DNA from 4 places in the Rhizobium sp. 01L410 genome. Region 3 is predicted to be linked to each of the others. Evidence: predicted binding sites of a transcription regulator. Region 3 holds the regulator's gene; each other region holds the start of a gene.
What was found. Region 3 encodes LexA, which represses DNA repair genes until DNA is damaged. Its sites were predicted from a motif close to TGTTCNNNNTGTGTTCNG; they were not measured.
Positions count from the first base shown of each region.

Region 1: AC1DV9_RS16555 (putative DNA modification/repair radical SAM protein) is a predicted target of LexA. The motif match lies at 1,820-1,837, and genes of this name have one in related genera.
Region 2: AC1DV9_RS27335 (ImuA family protein) is a predicted target of LexA. The motif match lies at 1,541-1,558, and genes of this name have one in related genera.
Region 4: AC1DV9_RS10275 (ImuA family protein) is a predicted target of LexA. The motif match lies at 1,180-1,197, and genes of this name have one in related genera.

Region 1 is NZ_JBFTST010000007.1:62,388-65,826, forward strand. Features, by position in the region: gene AC1DV9_RS16550 (UdgX family uracil-DNA binding protein) at 1-582, opposite strand, end outside; gene AC1DV9_RS16555 (putative DNA modification/repair radical SAM protein) at 582-1,814, opposite strand; gene greA (transcription elongation factor GreA) at 2,056-2,532, shown strand; gene AC1DV9_RS16565 (glycosyltransferase family 4 protein) at 2,563-3,439, shown strand, end outside.
Region 2 is NZ_JBFTST010000017.1:82,514-85,952, reverse strand. Features, by position in the region: gene AC1DV9_RS27340 (Y-family DNA polymerase) at 1-816, opposite strand, end outside; gene AC1DV9_RS27335 (ImuA family protein) at 737-1,492, opposite strand; gene AC1DV9_RS27330 (hypothetical protein) at 1,637-1,822, opposite strand; gene dinB (DNA polymerase IV) at 1,992-3,092, shown strand; gene AC1DV9_RS27320 (SOS response-associated peptidase family protein) at 3,250-3,439, shown strand, end outside.
Region 3 is NZ_JBFTST010000008.1:96,495-99,933, reverse strand. Features, by position in the region: gene AC1DV9_RS18475 (ComEC/Rec2 family competence protein) at 1-1,623, shown strand, start outside; gene lexA (transcriptional repressor LexA) at 1,604-2,317, opposite strand; gene AC1DV9_RS18465 (VOC family protein) at 2,522-3,400, shown strand; gene kdsA (3-deoxy-8-phosphooctulonate synthase) at 3,397-3,439, shown strand, end outside.
Region 4 is NZ_JBFTST010000004.1:110,608-114,046, reverse strand. Features, by position in the region: gene AC1DV9_RS10280 (Y-family DNA polymerase) at 1-211, opposite strand, end outside; gene AC1DV9_RS10275 (ImuA family protein) at 222-1,157, opposite strand; gene AC1DV9_RS10270 (metallopeptidase family protein) at 1,322-1,759, shown strand; gene AC1DV9_RS10265 (DUF1737 domain-containing protein) at 1,763-1,969, opposite strand; gene AC1DV9_RS10260 (HpcH/HpaI aldolase/citrate lyase family protein) at 1,971-2,873, opposite strand; gene AC1DV9_RS10255 (hypothetical protein) at 2,985-3,218, shown strand; gene AC1DV9_RS10250 (VOC family protein) at 3,345-3,439, shown strand, end outside.

The sequences.
Region 1 (3,439 bases), on a different contig from region 3:
GGGCTCGTGGCTGGTCGTCAGTTTCACGCCGTCCCACCCGGCCGAACCCTTCGGCGTCAGAATGATCCAGTCCATGTCGTTGAACCGCCGCTGGAAGAACGACGCCTTGCGCACGACGATATGATGATCCGGCTCGAACCAAGCGAGAAACTTCCGCCGCCCGTTCATTGAGATACCGCTGCCGACCTCCTTGAAGCGCACGAAGGCGGTCATCTTGTGCGCGTCGCGGCGCACGCTCTTTTCCAGAAGGCGGGCTCGCGCCACATCCTCGTCGGAAACGATATCAAGCAGCTTTTTGTCGGATTGCAGCCGCCAGAGCAGCCGGTACAGAAGCGAGAAGCGCACCGGATCGCAATGGCAGATGACCGCGGATGCCAGATCGATGAAGGCCTGCGGCACCGTCATCGGCTTCCCACCCGCGGGCTGCGGCGGCAGCACGTCTTCCTCCCAGAACAGCTGCTTGTCGCCACCCCTCTCCCGCCACTCGATATCCTCGGGCGGAATGCCTGCCAGTGCCAGCGACCGGGCGGCATCGCGCCACTCGAAGAAGTCACCCTTGCCCTGCAGCGCCACCTTCAGCATCAGAGCAACTGCAGCTGTTCGGGTTTCGGTTCGAACATGGCGCGCAGATCCGGCCGCTCGATCAGCCGCCTCGGCGTCCACCCCTCGGCCGTCACGAAGGCCTGTACCTTCTTGATCGACACGCCGAGCCGCGCCAGATCCTCGATGCGAAGCCTGCGGAAACGGCGGCCGGAGAGAATGCCCTTCACCGCCTTGGTGCCGAGCCCCGGCACGCGCAGCAGCATTTCCTTGGCGGCCCGGTTGATATCGACAGGAAACTGCTCGCGGTGGCCAAGCGCCCAGGCAAGCTTCGGATCGAGATTGAGATCCAGCATGCCGCCCTCCTGCGTCGCGGTGATCTCGTCGATCCCGAAACCGTAGAAGCGATAGAGCCAATCGGCCTGGTAGAGCCGGTGCTCGCGCATCAGCGGCGGCTTGATCAGCGGCAGGTTCTTCGATGAATCCGGGATCGGGCTAAAGGCCGAATAATAGACACGGCGAAGCCCGTAGCTGCCGTAGAGCCGGGCACTGGTGCCGAGAATGGTGGCATCGCTGGCGCCATCGGCTCCGACGATCATCTGCGTGCTCTGGCCGGCCGGCACGAAGCGCTTGCGCCGCTTCGTCTGCAGCGTCGGCTCGCCGGCTTCCTCGATCTTCAGCCGGAGATCACCCATCGAGCGGCGGATGCCTGACGGCTTCTTTTCCGGGGCCAGACGGGTGATGCCGCTATCAGTCGGCAGCTCGATATTGAGCGACAGGCGGTCGGCGTAGAGCCCCGCCTCCTCGATCAACTTCGCAGACGCCTCCGGAATGGATTTCAGATGGATGTAGCCGCGGAAATTATGGGTGACGCGCAGCTCGCGCACTACCCGCACCATCTCCTCCATCGTGTGATCGGATGAGCGAATAATCCCCGACGACAGGAACAGCCCCTCGATGTAGTTCCGCCGGTAGAATTCCAGCGTCAGCCAGACCACTTCCTCAGGCGTGAACCGCGCCCGCTCGACATTGCTGGACGAGCGGTTGATGCAGAAGGCGCAGTCATAGATGCAGAAATTGGTGAGCAAGATCTTCAAGAGCGAGATGCAGCGTCCGTCAGGCGCATAGGCGTGGCAGATACCGGACCCCTCCGTCGAACCCAGGCCGCCGCTCGCCCCCGAATCGCGCTTCGTGGTTCCGCTGGAAGCGCAGGAGGCATCGTATTTCGCGGCATCCGAAAGGATCGCCAGTCTTTCTTTCAGCGTCTTCTTCATTGTTTTGTTCACTATATGTTCCATCGCTAAAAGTCAAGCGAACCACGGGCATTTGCTGGAAACGGCTGCGAATACAGCGCTAGGTTGGAGATCCCGATACGAATTTTATGGCAATCGCCATTTGCGATCTGCTATAAGCAAAGCAACTAGGATGGTTTGCACGGTTCCGAAGTTCTCTTCGGGACCTGTTTTCTTTTGTGTCTGTGCCTACCGGAAGACACGAAGATCAAAGGACGGGAAAATGGTAGATAAGGTACCGATGACGCAGGGTGGTTTCGTCAAGCTGCAGGAAGAACTGCGCTGGCGCCAGCAGGAAGAGCGTCCCCGCATCATCGAAGCGATCGCCGAAGCGCGTGCCCATGGCGACCTGTCGGAAAATGCCGAATATCACGCTGCCAAGGAAGCCCAGAGCCATAACGAAGGCCGTATCGGCGAGCTCGAGGATCTGACGGCACGCGCCGAAGTCATCGATCTCTCCAAGATGTCAGGCGACAAGATCAAGTTCGGCGCCAAGGTGAAGCTCGTCGACGAGGACACCGAGGAAGAAAAGACGTACCAGATCGTCGGCGATCAGGAAGCCGACGTGAAGGCCGGCCGCATCTCCATCTCCTCGCCCATCGCCCGCGCGTTGATCGGCAAGGAAGTCGGCGATTCCATCGAGGTCAACGCGCCCGGCGGCTCGAAGGCCTATGAAATCCTCCAGGTTTCCTGGGGCTGATCTTCCGTGGCCGCAGATCGCGACCCAGCCATCATCGATATCCGTGACGTCGAGATCATCGCGCCGAACTTCAAGCGGCGCCTGTCCGGCGTCACGTCGACGATCATTCAGTTGATTCCCGTGCAGCGGGCGCTCGGCCAGAAGATCGCCGCGCTCGGCCCTGGCCTGCCCGCAAGCCTGCCGCATATCCGCTTCCGCGACCTCGTCCATCTCTGGACGCCGCCAGCAGGCAGGAAACACCGCGTCTGGCACGCGCGGCGCAATGTCGAGATGCTGCCCGCGATCATCATGCGCGATCTGCTGCGCATGAAGCTCAAGATCGTTTTCACCTCGGCCTCCCAGCGCAAGCATACCGGCTGGACCAAATGGCTGATCTCGAAAATGGACGCGGTGATCGCCACCAGCGGCAAGACCTCGGCCTATCTCGAAGTCGCGAACACCGTCATCCTCCACGGCATCGACACTGCCCGCTTCTCTCCGCCTGCTGACAAGGCGGCGGCAAAGGCAGCCGTCGGCCTCGACCCCACGAAGAAGATTGCCGGCTGCTTCGGCCGCGTCCGCCATCAGAAGGGCACCGACCTCTTCGTCGACACGATGATCAGCCTCCTCCCGGATCGCCCGGACTGGATCGCCATCATCGCCGGCCGCGCCACGGCCAAACATGTCGACTTCGAGAATAACCTGAAGACACGTGCGGCGACCGCAGGCCTTGCGGACCGCATCCTTTTCGTCGGCGAGCACACCGATATCAACGACTGGTACCGCGCCCTCGACCTCTTCATCGCCCCCCAACGCTGGGAAGGCTTTGGTCTGACGCCGCTGGAAGCAATGGCATCGGGCGTGCATGTCATCGCCACGGATGTGGGGGCGTTTCCGGAGCTGCTGGTAAATAGCGGCGATGGCCCGG
Region 2 (3,439 bases), on a different contig from region 3:
TTCAGCCACCAGGCGGATGATCAAATAGCCGACGTATTTGTCGATCGTCTCGGCGGCCCCGATGGGCTCGGCAAACACACGGCTGACCTCGATCAGCTCAGCGGCTCGGATAGGCTCGATTGGCTCTGCGATGCGTCCGAACATCTGGTCGAGCCGGCGGCCGATCTCAGGACCGAAACGAAGGGCGAGCGGCGCACGAGGTGTTGCCGACAGCTCTCCGATCGTCTTGAAGCCAAGCGTGTGAAGGTCGCCGACGATCTTGGACGAGAGCCGCAGCATTGAGAGCGGCAGCTTCTCGACGGCACGTACGGTCTCGCCCACTGGTACGATCACGCTCTCCTGCCGAGTTGCCCGGGCGCAGGCGTGTGCCGCCCCCCACGTGTCGGCAATAGCAACGCGGGCCGACAGCTTTTTGGCGCGGAAACGGTTGGCGATCCCGGAGACCATCAACGGCTCCCCGCCCTGAAGATGATCGGCCCCCTCGGTGTCCATGATGATCCCGTCGGGGGCATCGACAGCGACGAGCGGCGAATACTGGCCCAAGGCCCAGAGGGTGATCCGTTCGAGTGCCGCTGCGTCGGCCACCGGATCGGCGTCGACCAGCATCAACCCATGAAAGATCGCCTGAGCCTTGGCAGCAGGCATACCTACACGGACGCCCGATTTCCTGGCTGCAGCATCGGCGCCCGATACCCACCTTTTCGACCCACTGCGGGCGATCACGGCGATGGCCTGCTCAACGGGAATAGAAGGATCGGCTCGCCTGATCCTGTCCGTCGCCAGCTCCGGAAGATAGATTGATACGACCCTTGGCATCACACGCTCCTACGAAATACTCAGCGCACTCGCCCGCTTTCACTCTTATAAGCTCTAACCGCCACTGTGCTCGACCGACGCCTTGCACAGGAAGCTCCTCGCTCGGAGTGACACTCACCCGCCACCGCGTGACCGAAGCCGTCGGCTGGCCGAAGTCCCTGGCTTCTGTCTGTCGTCGCCAGCGCCTGACGATCAGCCCCATGGTTCCAGACTTCTCCGCGGCAAGCTGAAGGCGACGCGACTTGGTCATCGGCAACCGCACCAGCTCGCCGACCACGGCACCCAGACCGCCATAGCCCAGGGCCTCCTCCATGTTGGCGATGACGTCGTCCTCGCTGGCGGACTCGACAAAAACGACCCGCTTCGGATGGAGGCCCGCCTGCGCCAGCGCAGGGAAAAACAGGTCCGGTCTTGCAAGGCACCAGACAATCTGGCCCTTGGTGCGGGCAGCAATGCCCGCCACGAAGAGTGCCGCCGCCGCGCCGTCGACAGTTCCCGCGCCGCCGCCGGCAAATTCATGCAGAGCGCCGTAGGCCAGCCCTCCGCCTGGCAGGCGATCATCGATGTCGGGTATGCCGAAGGGTAGGACCCGCTTTGGACGCGAAGATGGACCTTCGAGATGCTGAATGCGTTCCCGAAGCTCGGAGATCACGAGATTTGCGGCACCGTGCGCCAAAATTGACCTCTGTCAAAAGCGGGTTTCCATTCTGCACAAAAGCAAGTATGTTCCTTGTTTGTTCCTGATTGGCATTTGAGTCAATCGTCATGTTTGGGCAGATACTCGTGGTCCAACATTCGTCCACAGCGGCTTGACGCGCGATCAGGAAGCAAAATCAATGCGGTAGAAAGAGCTCGTCCACAGATCGGCAAAATGACAAAGATAAGAAAAAATTCCTTTAAAGATGGGATTATTCTCCGGCAGGTTCGATGCAAGGTTCTCATTGTCGCATGCCGGGCATGTGGTCGCAGCGACGAGATGAATCGCAAGGCAGTTGTGCAGCGGCATGGCGCGGCAATCCCGATACGTAACTTGCGTCGCCGGCTGGCATTGGGATGCGAGAGAATGAATGCCGCCGACGGGATAGACAGGTGCCAGCTCGATGTGGCGGCGAAGCCGGAAACCAGGGAGGCCTGATGCGAGCCGGTGGTGGATGGCGCATGATGTGGAATGAGTGATGAGTGCCGAACCGGACAGCCCCGCACCAGAGCGAGTGCGCAAGATCATTCACGTTGACATGGATGCCTTCTATGCATCTGTAGAACAGCGCGACAATCCCGAACTTCGCGGAAAGCCGATCGCCGTTGGTGGCGCTGAGGCCCGCGGCGTCGTCGCAGCCGCAAGCTATGAGGCACGCGCGTTCGGCGTGCGTTCGGCAATGCCATCCGTGACGGCCAAGCGAAAATGCCCGGATCTGGTTTTCGTCAAGCCGCGATTTGACGTCTACAAGTCGGTCTCCCTCGATATCAGGGCGATCTTTTCCGAGTACACGCCGCTGGTCGAGCCACTGTCCCTGGATGAGGCTTATCTCGACGTCACCGAAAATCTCAAGGGAATAGAAATCGCAACCGAGATCGCGCTCGAAATCCGTGAAAAGATCAAGGCGGTGACAGGGCTCAATGCGTCAGCCGGCATTTCCTACAACAAATTCCTGGCTAAGATGGCGAGCGACCTCAACAAGCCAAACGGACAGGCAGTTATCACGCCGAAGAATGGTCCGGGCTTTGTGGCAGCGCTGCCAGTGAACAAGTTCCACGGCGTCGGACCGGCGACAGCCGAGAAAATGCTGCGCCTCGGCATTGAGACCGGTGCAGATCTTAGAGGCAAGGATCTTGCGTTTCTCGTCAGTCATTTCGGAAAATCAGGACCCTACTACTACGGGATTGCCCGCGGCACCGACGACCGCCAGGTCAAGCCTGATCGGGTTCGCAAATCTGTGGGCGCCGAGGACACGTTCGCGTCCGACATTCATGCCTATGGCCCGGCGATGGATGGCATGATGCCGCTCATTGCCAAAGTCTGGCGCTATTGCGAAGCAAACAGCATTGCCGCAAAGACCGTAACGCTCAAGGTCAAATATTCCGACTTCACGCAGATCACGCGCTCCCGAACGCTGGCAAAAGGATTAAGTTCGGAAGGCGCGATCGAAGACGGCATCCGCCTTCTGCTCGAAGGCGTCTTTCCGGTGTCAAAAGGCATCCGGCTTCTCGGCGTGACGCTCTCGTCCCTGGAGCCTAGGACGGAGCCGTGCACCGAACAACTCTCGCTGACCTGGTAGATCCTTGCATAGTAAGCCACAAGTCTCATTCGGCGACAGGTGGTGCGGCCTTGCGGACTTGCTGCTTCGAAGGAGTTCCGTGCTTGACTGAGGTAACGATTTTATTGGCAGGTGCAGCCGCATCGGCTACCGTCGAGGAAATCGGAGGCGGGGATCGATGTGTACGCTCTATCGCATGGAAGACAAGGACTGGGTTACGAAATGGGCTCAGGACGCCGAGAGCCTGATTAACCCGATGCCCGCCTACCAGATCTATACCGACCAGCTTGCGCCAGTCATCAGGAACGTGGCTGACGGTCGCAGGCAGGTCGCAAATTGCCGTTGGGGCCTTCCAGCGCCTTTCTACG
Region 3 (3,439 bases):
CTTGAATGGCTCTACCGTCTGAGAAGCGGCATCGGCGATCGTATCAGAGGTATCCTGCCGGGGGATACCGGCGCTTTTGCCGCCGCGCTGGTCACAGACGAGCGTCGCGCCATTTCGAGTGGGACGACTGAGGCGCTGCGCCAATCCGGGCTTGCGCATATCATTGCCATTTCCGGTCTCAACATGGCGCTGTCGGCAGGCATCTTCTTCGTCGGCTTCCGCACCGTGCTCAGCCTGTTTCCGGCTGTCGTCCAGGCCTATCCCGTCAAGAAGATCGCCGCAGCCGGTGCGCTTGCCGCCGTCACCGCCTATTTCCTGATCTCGGGCTTCGCCGTCTCCGCCGAACGCGCCTTTATCATGATGGCAATCATGCTGGCGGCGGTCTTCTTCGACCGGCCGTCGATCAGTCTGCGCAACGTAGCCTTATCGGCGCTCGTGATCATTGTCCTCTCACCCTCGGAGATCATGGGGCCAAGCTTCCAGATGTCCTTCGCCGCGACACTGGCCCTCGTCGCCGGCTATGCGCTCTGGAAGGAGAGGCCGGTGCGCGACCGGCCCTTCGCAAAGTTTCGCGCCGTCAGGATGCTGTCTTCCGCCGCTGCGTTCTTCGGCGGCATCCTGCTGACCTCCGTCATCGGCGGCTTCTCGACTGCATTGTTCTCGGTCGAGCACTTCCACCGGCTGACGGCCTATGGCCTGCCAGCCAATCTCGCCGCCATGCCGATCATCTCCTTCATCATCATGCCGTTCGGCCTCATTGCCATGCTGCTGATGCCCTTCGGCCTCGATGCATGGGCGTGGCAGGTGACGGGCTTCGGGCTCGATCTGGTGATCGCCATCGCCAGGACGGTTGCCTCATGGGGCGGCGATATCGGCGTCGGGCGCCTGGCGTCTTGGTACTTTCCCGCGGCGGTGACAGGTTTCCTGCTGCTGACTTTGCTGCGCAGCCGCATGCGCCATCTCGGCACCGCGATCTTGATGGCATCGACGACAGCCGCCGCGATGTTTGGAGGTCCTCCGCCGCCGAAAATCGTGATTGCCGAGGACGGGAGCATGGCGGGCATCGTCAGCGACAACGGCCTCGCCACCAATCGCGAACGGCCACCGGGCTTCATCTTTGATCAATGGAGGCGCGCGCTGGTGCTCGATGAGCATCTACCACCGGCGTTCCCGGCGCTGCCGGATATTCCCATCGCACCGCGCGGTGAAAGGCTGAAACTGACGGAGACACAGCAGAACGACACCATGAACGCGATCAAGGCGAGTGCGACGGGCGAGCGCTTCTCATGCGTGAAAAATGCCTGGTGTACGGCGAAGCTCGACAACGGTTCGATCCTGACCGTGGTCGAGAATGCGGCGTTCCTTGGCCCAGCCTGCGACATATCCGATATCGTCGTCACACCGATTCGCCTGCGCCTCGATACCTGCCGCTCAGGCGCCATGCTTTTCACCGGGGAGACATTGCGGAAGACAGGCGCTGTCGAGCTTCGTTTCCCCAATGGGATCGCCGAAATCACCACATCATTCGAGGGTCTCGATCGTCCCTGGACCCGCCACCGCGCCTATGACTGGCGCAGTGGAGCTTTTGGTGAAAGCGAACCGCTCAGTGATAGCGGCGGATAAGGCCGACGAGTTTGCCCTGAACCTTGACGCGGTCAGGTCCAAAAATGCGGGTTTCGTAAGCCGGGTTGGCAGCTTCGAGCGCAATGGACGCGCCCTTGCGGCGGAAGCGCTTCAGTGTTGCCTCTTCGTCATCGACGAGCGCAACGACGATATCACCGGCATTGGCGGTATTGGTGTTGCGGATGATGACCGTGTCGCCGTCGAAGATGCCGGCCTCGATCATGGAGTCGCCCTTGACCTCAAGAGCATAGTGCTCACCGTTTCCGAGCATGTCGGCGGGAACTGTAATGTCGTGGGTGTTCTGCTGGATCGCCGAAATCGGCACACCGGCTGCGATCCGGCCCATGACCGGCACGGAGATCGACGTGTGATTGTCCTCGTTCGCCGGCTTCGGCGGCGCGACCGGCTGCGGCTTGCCGAGGCTGCCTTCGATGACGCTCGGCGAGAATCCGCGGCGCGGCTGAATGCTCGGGCTGTAGGCTTCCGGAAGCTTGATGACCTCGAGTGCGCGCGCCCTGTTCGGTAGGCGGCGAATGAAACCGCGCTCTTCCAACGCGGTGATCAGGCGATGGATGCCCGACTTGGAAGCCAGGTCGAGCGCGTCCTTCATTTCGTCGAAGGACGGCGGTACGCCGGACTCCTTCATCCGCTCGTGAATGAAGAGGAGAAGCTCCTGTTGTTTGCGCGTCAGCATCGAAGTCTTTCCCCAGATTCGTGAAACAAAGCCAGAACGGACACTATATGTTCCATATGTGTTCCGCAAGTGCCTAAATATTGGTAAAACTTCCGATGATTTTTCGTCGTTTTTGAAAGTTTATTTGCCGGATTGGTGATCCACGCTTGCGCTTTGCCGGGCAGGGCGTGCAAATCTCTGCCGGCTTCACCGGAGGGAACCGCCATGACGCATCCGCTCGATCATCTGGTACTGCCCGTCACCCATATAGATGTTGCCCGCGAGCGACTCGGCCGTCTCGGTTTCACCGTCGCGGCCGATGGCCGTCATCCGTTCGGAACGGAGAATGCCTGCGTCTTCCTTGCCGACAGGACCTATCTCGAACCGCTCGGTGTCGCCAACCAGGCGGAGTGCGACGCGGCCGTCGCGAAGGGCAACAGCTTCGTCGCCCGCGATCAGGCCTTCCGCTTCCGCTGCGGCGATGACGGCTTTTCGGCTGTTGTCTTCGGCACCGATGATGCCGATGCGGACAAGGCTTCCTATGACGGCGCACAGCTGAGCGGCGGTGATATGGTCGAATTCTCGCGGCCGATCGTCATGCCCGACGGAACACAGGCGACAGGCGCCTTCAAGCTCGCCTTTGCCGCCGATCTCCGGGCACCCGATGTCTTCTTCTTCGCCTGCCAGCGGATCAACGCCTTTCCGGCCGATCGCAAGGCACTGGAAACCCATGCAAACGGCGTCACCGGCATCAGCGAGATTGCCCTGAGCGCTGAGGATCCGCAGGCCTTCGCTGAATTTCTGGAGACGGCCAGCGGTGGAGTGGAGCCTAAGGAGGCGGCACTCGGCCTATCCTTCGAATTGCCGAACGGGAGACTTTCCATCTTCTCGAACGAGGGCATGGAGGCCTATTTCGATGCCGAGCCACTTGTCACCGATAACGGCCTCAGGGCGCGCGCAATCGTCTTTTCGGTCGGTGATCTGGCCGTGACAGCGGCGCATTTGGCTGCTAACGGGATCACCCATGTCAGTATGAACAATCGTCTGCTGGTGAAGCCGGCGCCGGGACAAGGCGCAATCTTTGCCTTCGAGGAGACCCAATGACAAATACCAATGCAGAAGTCGTCGCCGGCGAGGGTGCTG
Region 4 (3,439 bases), on a different contig from region 3:
GGGCGACCAGCGGCGTGTAGCGGTCGCACCAGTCGGCGATCGCATCCAGCAAGCGCCGGTCGGCAGCAGCATCTTCCTCGATGACGTCGATGACCGGGTGAATGGCGCGGGCTTCGGCAACGCCAAGCCCTTTCCTGAGGCCGAGTTTCTCGGCCTTTTCGTCGAGCGCCGTCAGCCGCATCGTATTGTCGGACCGGCCCGAGCAGACGATCGGCGCCGCGTCAGGATGCCCTTTCGAACGCCACGAGAGACCCCATCTCGTGCGGGCGATCCTGTCCGTGGAGAGATGCGGAAAATGCAGCGCCAGAATGCGCTGCGCGCTCGCCTGGAAAGCGAGTGACGGCTGATTGTTCGACGGTGAGAAACTGGCGGTCATGGGGGTTCCACTCCAGGAAGAGGGAGAGGGGGGCCGGATTGCGGCTCTTCTCCAGGGTGAGATGAAAAACCGGATTGCCGATGCTGCCGCCCAGCATCGAACCATCCGGCAGAGGCCGTTCCCGCGCGGGCGCAGGTTCGGCAAGAAAACGGACATGGGCGCTGCTTGCCTCTTCCTCCCCTGATTGCCGCAGGAGCAGGAGAGAGCGGCCAGCCGATTTCGCCCTGAGATGAAAGCGCCGGCTCTCGGCAAGGCCGAAAGATTTCGGATTGCCGCGAATTTCCAGGATCGTCGTGATGAAAGCACCGCTTTCCAGCGCCGTCTCCGCAAGCCAGAGCGCATCCTCCAGCTTGCGCGGACTTGCATGCAGAAAGAGCTCCGGCCGCAATCCGAAATCCTTGAGCCCCACCGCATAGGGCACACCGGCCTCGATCGATCCGACCTTGTCGGCGATCCAGAGAACGGGATTTTTTTCCTCTGCCCGATGCTGCAGCGCTGCCGCGAGCGCCAGAGCAAAGCCGCTGCTGACGCCCGCATCACGAAACATCCGGGTGCGGATTTCAATCAAGGCATCGAGCGGCAAGCCGCCTTCGAGGGCTTCGTCCAGCTGAGGAACGCCGAAGGAGAATTGTGGTGCCTTCCCCCCCTTTCGTGGTGCATTTCCGGCAGCCGCAGCTTCCTGCTCCGCTGCTGCCAGCGCCGGAACCGGTTTGCCCTCGAGTTTCGCAATGGTTTCGCGGAGCGCAAAAAGCCGCTCGCGCGTCACGGCCGTCTGTGCCATGACGTTCACTCCAAGTCAGAATTGTTCCTGTTATGTTCTTATGGATTCCAGACCTGTCAGGAAGAGTCAACAGCGATTTGATGTGAATTTATTCCTGCCGTTGATTCCACACTCGAAAATCCTTCGCAAAGGTTCTATATGGGCGGCAAAGAAAGGGGTTTTTGATGGCCCGCATAGACCAGAGCGAGGATTGGCGTGATCGCCATGCACCGACGCTCAGCTCATTTGAATCGCTGGCGATGGAGGCCTACAGCCACCTGCCGGACGAATTTCGTTCTCTGACCGCCAATCTGACGATCGAGATCGAAGATTTTCCTGATGACGACGTTTTCGAGGATATGGCGCTGGAAACGCCTTTCGATCTGCTCGGCCTTTTCGAGGGCCGGGGCATTTCGGAACGTTTCACGATGGAAACCGGCGAACTGCCCAACCGCATCCGCCTCTACCGTCGTCCGATCCTCGATTACTGGGCCGAGAACGACGAAACGCTCGGCGATATCATCACCCACGTCCTCATCCACGAAATCGGCCACCACTTCGGCCTCAGCGATGACGACATGGAGCGGATCGAAGAAAGCGCCGAAGAAGCAGCCGACCGATAGATATTACTGCTCGGAGAGCTTCATATCCGGGTGGTAGTCCTTGCCTTCGACGTCCTTGACGATCGCCTGGGCAGCGATGACCTGCTTGGTCTCGGCGTTGAAGGTGACCGAGGGAGAGCCCTGCAGCGACCAGCCCTTGTTGAGGGCATCGGTGACGCGGTGGCAGAAGGCGGCATCGTCCTGGCCGGTCAGAAGGCGGTAAAGCTTCATATCATGATTTCCGTTCAGCAATGAGGCGGGATTTATGAACCAGACCTTCGGCCTGGGCAAGATGCAGACGCTCGATCATCCGGCCGTTTGAATTGATGACGTTGAGGCCATCGGTCGCAGGATCGGCAAAGGCAGCGATGATCTCCTCGGCTTCGCGGATTGCCGCCTCACCAGGCGCAAAATGCCGGTTGGCGGCATCGATCTGCGCCGGATGGATCAGCATCTTGCCGTCGAAGCCCATGGCGCGTGCCTGCGCGCATTCGGCCTCGAAGGCATCCGCATCCTTGAAATCGTTGAAAACGCTGTCGATCGCATCGAGGCCGTAAGCCCGCACAGCGAGGATCACCTGCATCAGCCATGGCACCAGATAGGTCCGCCCCGGCTGCGGCAACACGCCAGTTTCCTTGCGCAGGTCGTTGAGACCGACGACGAAGCAATCGAGCCTCGAGCCAGCGGTGCGCCCGAATTCAGCGATCGCCGCGCTGTTCAGAATACCCCGCGGCGTCTCGATCATCGCCCAGATCCGGAGCGTATCAGGCGCGTCGGCATCGCCAAGCATGTCACTGATCGCCATGACATCCTGCGGCTCGCTGACCTTCGGCAGAAGCACCGCATCCGGCTCCAGGGCGCGCACCAGCTCCATATCGGCAAGGCCGAAACCGGAAGAGAGCGCATTGATGCGGATGATCCTCTCTTTGCCTTCGAGCGCCGGGCCAGCAAAGAAAGCCTTCAGGTTTTGCCGCGCCTCATCCTTCTTTTCCGGTGCAACCGAATCCTCCAGATCGAAGATCACGGCATCGCAATCCAGCACATGGGTCTTCTCCAGCGCCCGGGCATTGATCGCGGGAACGCTCAGCACCGAACGGCGCAGAGTAAAGGAACGGGCAGGGGAATTTCGGCTCATCACGAATGTGTGCCAAGCTTTGTGAAGGCTGACAAGACAACAAAAAGCCATGCTTGCCTTGCAAGGAGGGAAATCAAGGACCACATTCCTTTCGAAGAGAGGTCTAGAATTATGCAGAATATCCGTTCCATCTTCCTCATGCTGGCAGGCGTCACCGTATTCGTGGCGCTGGCGCTGTTCACCTTCTCGGTCACGCTCACCGTCGGCGTCATCCTGACCGTGCTGATGGTTGGCCGCGCAATGTCGCTGAAGATGAAACCGGCTCCGGTGCGCGCCAAGGCGAAGACCCAGCAGCGCGAAATGCGCATCTGGAACGATGGCCGCGGCACGATCATCGATCTCTGATTTCAGAGCCAGCTTAAGCCTTCACGAAAAATTCTTCAGGGCGCTGTAGGCGCGCGTGTGATCTCTACGTCCTTGAGACGGACGGCTACGATGCCGGACCTTCAAAATCAGGAGATGGAGGAAAGAATGAGCACGACGGAAAACGCACCCGCCAAGATGCCGCCGGTCAAGAATGGCCTGCTGCCCTATCTGACTGTGGATGGCGCTCTCAAGGCTGCGGA